One region of the Neobacillus pocheonensis genome, then DNA from elsewhere that is predicted to be linked to it. Evidence: predicted binding sites of a transcription regulator. Region 1 holds the regulator's gene; the other holds the start of a gene.
The links. Region 1 encodes NrdR, which represses ribonucleotide reductase genes. Its sites were predicted from a motif close to AACACNATATATNGTGTT; they were not measured.
Positions count from the first base shown of each region.

Region 1 (2,208 bases):
AGGTTAGGGAGCTGATCATGATTCACATATTGATACCAATCACGGGCACCTTTTCGTAATTCTTCAATATCGATTTCATTTGATTCATTTAGTGCGCTAAAAATAATGTTTTTCATTTGCAGAGGATCAATCATATATAAGAATGCCAAATTGCTAATCACTTCTTTTACCTTCTGGGTTAACGCTTTCCTTGGAACAAGCGATTCATTTAGTCCAGCCAACAGCATTTCAAAATCAAATGTATCACCATTGACTTGAATCCCACTTGGCTCATAACGGCCAATAAATTGTTTATTATCTTCAACATCCAGTTCGGCAGAATGGTCCTGTAAATATTGCATACTTCCAGGCAGGGAGGAGGCAAACACTTCCTGGAAAGCTTTCGTCACTTCCAAATACTCTTTCTCGTCCGGCTTCTTATGATCAGAAAAAAACCGCTTCAGGCGAGCATAATGGTTTTTTCCAATTTTTCGATAAAGATAAATATTTAACATCCCATCTAAAAAGAACTGTTCGGGATTTAAAGGCGGATGAAGCTCATAAATAAATGACCGTTCACCTTCATCCATTTGCATATATGTTTTTAATAAACCAATACCCTCCAGCTTTAATCGAGCTTCATAAATTTCTTTTAAATTCATGCCTGTCAAATTCATTAATAGGTGATGGGTGGAGGATTCCGACCAAAGTCTATTTTCCTCTAACTCCGCCCAAAGTGTCATATATACACTAAAACAGGCCGAACCAATCAAAGGCTGATATAAAAACGTCAGCACTTTTCTGTCATAATCATGCAAGAGCCCATTCGCTCCTACAATATAACGGTCGATAGGAAGAATTTCCTGCCAATGCTGCGCCATACCATTCAACTCTCCTTTAATTTAAAAAGAGAGCTACTGCTCCCTCAAGATTTCTCTTTATTAATCAGTTCCTTTAATTCCTGAATAAACACATTTATATCTTTAAATTGACGATATACAGAAGCAAAGCGGACATAGGCAACTTCGTCGACATGCGCCAATCTGTCCATGACCATTTCGCCAATCTCTTCACTTTTAATTTCTGAAATACCCTGGCTACGAAGTGCTTTTTCCACTCCATGCGTAATATCCTCTAATTCCTTAAGGGCAACAGGGCGCTTCTCACAGGCTTTTATAAGTCCACGCAGAATTTTATCGCGGCTAAATTCTTCCCTTGTACCTTCCTTCTTCACGACAATTAAAGGAATCTCTTCGATTTTCTCAAAGGTAGTAAAGCGATATCCGCATTCTTCACACTCGCGTCTTCTTCTTGTCGCCCGACCCTCATCAACAGGGCGAGAATCGAGCACACGAGTACCATAATTTTGACATGAAGGGCATTTCATTTGCTAATCAACTCCAACTCTCCACAATAAATCCGTACAATATTCATACTATTATCTTATAAAAAAGAATACCTTTTCACAAGTAGAAGTATTAGGAGTTTTTAATACTTGTATGTAATTGATTCATTCGCTCGTAATAAGAGTTGATTCGTTTTTTCAAGCTTGGATAGCTACCAAACAGTGAGAATTTCTCGGTGGAAATATTAAAATCAATCGCTGTTTGCATTGGCTTTACAGTCACAATAGTCGCTATAAGGAAGCACGAAAAGGGTTTACTGATTTCAACTGCAATCTCCCCATGTTCTTTCGAAACAGTCATAATCCGGCAATCAGCGTCTTCTCGAAACATTTTTTCGACTGAATCAAATAATTGATTAAGCGTAGCCTTATAATAATGTGTTTTCAGTGAAGCATCTGTGTTTCTTTCAGATGTTTCAATTTCTCTTTTAAACCGAGTAAATAAATTAGCCATAAAAACCCCCTGCAATTATACACATTTTATTATAGTGTACAACATTACAGTAAAAATATAAAAAGAGGTGTATTGAAATATACACCTCTTACGCTGTTTATTTTTATTAGGATTTAAAGAACTCGTGCTTGTTTTACTTGAACAGGACCCATTCCGCGTGGAATTTCAATATTCTCACGTGTTTCGGCATTTAACGCTTCAGCAATATAATCAGCCGCAATATTCGGGTTTAAATCACCGCAAGTATATACATCAATGCTGGCATATCCGTGTTCAGGGAAGCTGTGGATGGTTAGGTGTGATTCAGAAATAATAACAACACCGCTAACACCTTGCGGAGCGAATTTATGAAAAGCTACTTCGCGAATTT
Region 1 covers NZ_JBCNAD010000035.1:43,564-45,771, forward strand. Annotated here, with positions in the region: gene ABES02_RS19745 (replication initiation and membrane attachment family protein) at 1-860, opposite strand, end outside; gene nrdR (transcriptional regulator NrdR) at 905-1,366, opposite strand; gene ABES02_RS19755 (hypothetical protein) at 1,458-1,838, opposite strand; gene speD (adenosylmethionine decarboxylase) at 1,952-2,208, opposite strand, start outside.

Region 2 (2,208 bases), on a different contig from region 1:
TATTGATACAGGAAATAGTTCACCATCCTTTAATATGGCGTTAGATGAAGCATTGTTGGACTGGCATAGTGAAGGGAAAATTCCGCCAGTAATCCGTTTCTATGGCTGGAATCCTCCTACATTATCTGTCGGATATTTTCAAAAAGTAGAAAAAGAAATTGATATGGAGGCAGTAAAGGCACACCAACTGGGTTTTGTCAGAAGACCTACTGGCGGACGAGGGGTGCTGCATGAGCATGAACTTACATATAGTGTGATTGTTTCAGAGGACCATCCAGAAATGCCTAAAACTGTCACAGAGGCTTACCGCGTGATTTCGGAAGGAATTTTAAAAGGGTTTCACCATTTAGGACTAGAAGCTTATTTTGCTGTTCCAAAAACAGCGGAAGAACGTGATGCTCTAAAAAACCCCCGTTCTGCTGTGTGCTTTGATGCCCCGAGCTGGTATGAGCTTGTGGTAGAGGGCAGGAAAGTGGCAGGCAGTGCACAAACGCGGCAGAAGGGCGTTATTCTTCAACACGGATCGATTCTATTAGATTTGGATGAAGAGAAACTGTTTAGCTTATTTAAGTATCCGAGTGACCGCGTAAAGGAACGGATGAAGAAGGCCTTTAAAGACAAAGCGGTTGCGATTAATGCGATTAGTCCAAGGAGGATTACGCTGGAGGAAGCCAAGGAAGCGTTTTATAAAGGATTTGCCGAAGGGCTGAATATTGAACTGGAATCGTATCAGTTGAATGAAGAAGAATTAGCGTACGTTAATAAAATTGCGAAAGAACGTTATGAAAATGATGAGTGGAATTTTAAAAGGTAATAAAGGCGAATTGACTCGCCTTTTTTTAATGCACTGAAATTTCCTCAATTGCCTTTGTCCAATGATCCCATTTTAGATAGATAAATAAATCTCAAACCTCAAAAATTGCTAAATTTTGCTGTTTTTTGCCGAAAAACCTATGAAATCTTTTATTTTCTTTTAATCTTATTTGTTTTTAAGTTTGACAAAATCGATGTTTTTTGCGTTGTCTACAATATATAGTAGTGTCGAAAATATTTTCGGTACCATATATTGATTTTTAGTTGATTTATTCTGCGATTCTATGTTAACTTATGTTTATTAAGACAACTAGATATAGCATAGCTTACTAGAATCTGACACAATATACAGAATTTATTAATTGTAAATAGAAGGAGATGTTTTCATGTCTATAGTTTTTAGACAAAAAATGAATATCGATTTTGAGAGGTTGAATGAGGACATCCGCTTGTTTCCCCAAGTGCACCCAGTAACCCCAGATATGAAAATTACCCACAAGGGCGTTTCACGATTGGTCATGCTTGATCGATATACCTTTAAAGATACTGCAAAAATTACCCTGACGAATGGTGACTTTGTTGTTTTAACTATTAAGGAAGACCCTAAATTCCCAGCACGTGGTCTTGGCACCATCATGGAGATTGACTGGGAGAATAAAAAGGCAAAGGTTTTAGTGGAAGAGGAATTCAGAGGTGTTCTGGATGACCCACAGGAATCTGAAACTGGACTTATCTGGCGCTCGCTTGACATAATCGAAAAGCCATTGGAGCTTTTCTACGAGCAGATTGCCAAAAGGAATGCAACTGGTCTAGCATCGGTTGAAGAAACAGAAGAGAAGCGGATTGAATGGACTGAAAAGTTTTATCAAGAGCTTGTGAATATGAACTTCATTCCGGCTGGACGCGTTCTCTATGGAGCGGGGTCAGGAACAGAGGTTACATTCTTCAACTGCTACGTAATGCCGTTTGTTCCGGACTCTCGTGAAGGGATCTCAGACCACCGTAAGCAGGTTATGGAGATTATGAGTAGGGGCGGTGGTGTTGGTACGAACGGTTCGACATTAAGACCTCGTAACACCTTGGCTAGGGGTGTAAATGGTAAGTCATCCGGGTCGGTTTCTTGGCTGGATGATATTGCGAAACTCACTCACCTAGTTGAACAGGGTGGGTCAAGACGTGGGGCTCAAATGATCATGTTGGCGGATTGGCACCCAGACATTATTGAATTCATTATTTCAAAAATGCAAAATCCAAGAATTCTACGATTCTTAATTGAAAATACAAACGATGAAACAATTAAAAAACATGCAAAAGATAAGCTAAAGTTAACTCCACTTACACTTCAAGAAACAGCAATGTACCAAGGAATTGTGAATTATAAAAACATTCCTGGCT
Region 2 covers NZ_JBCNAD010000039.1:18,941-21,148, reverse strand. Annotated here, with positions in the region: gene ABES02_RS21145 (lipoate--protein ligase family protein) at 1-814, shown strand, start outside; gene ABES02_RS21140 (vitamin B12-dependent ribonucleotide reductase) at 1,200-2,208, shown strand, end outside.
Region 2: a site for NrdR is predicted at 1,152-1,169, ahead of ABES02_RS21140 (vitamin B12-dependent ribonucleotide reductase). Genes of this name have one in related genera too.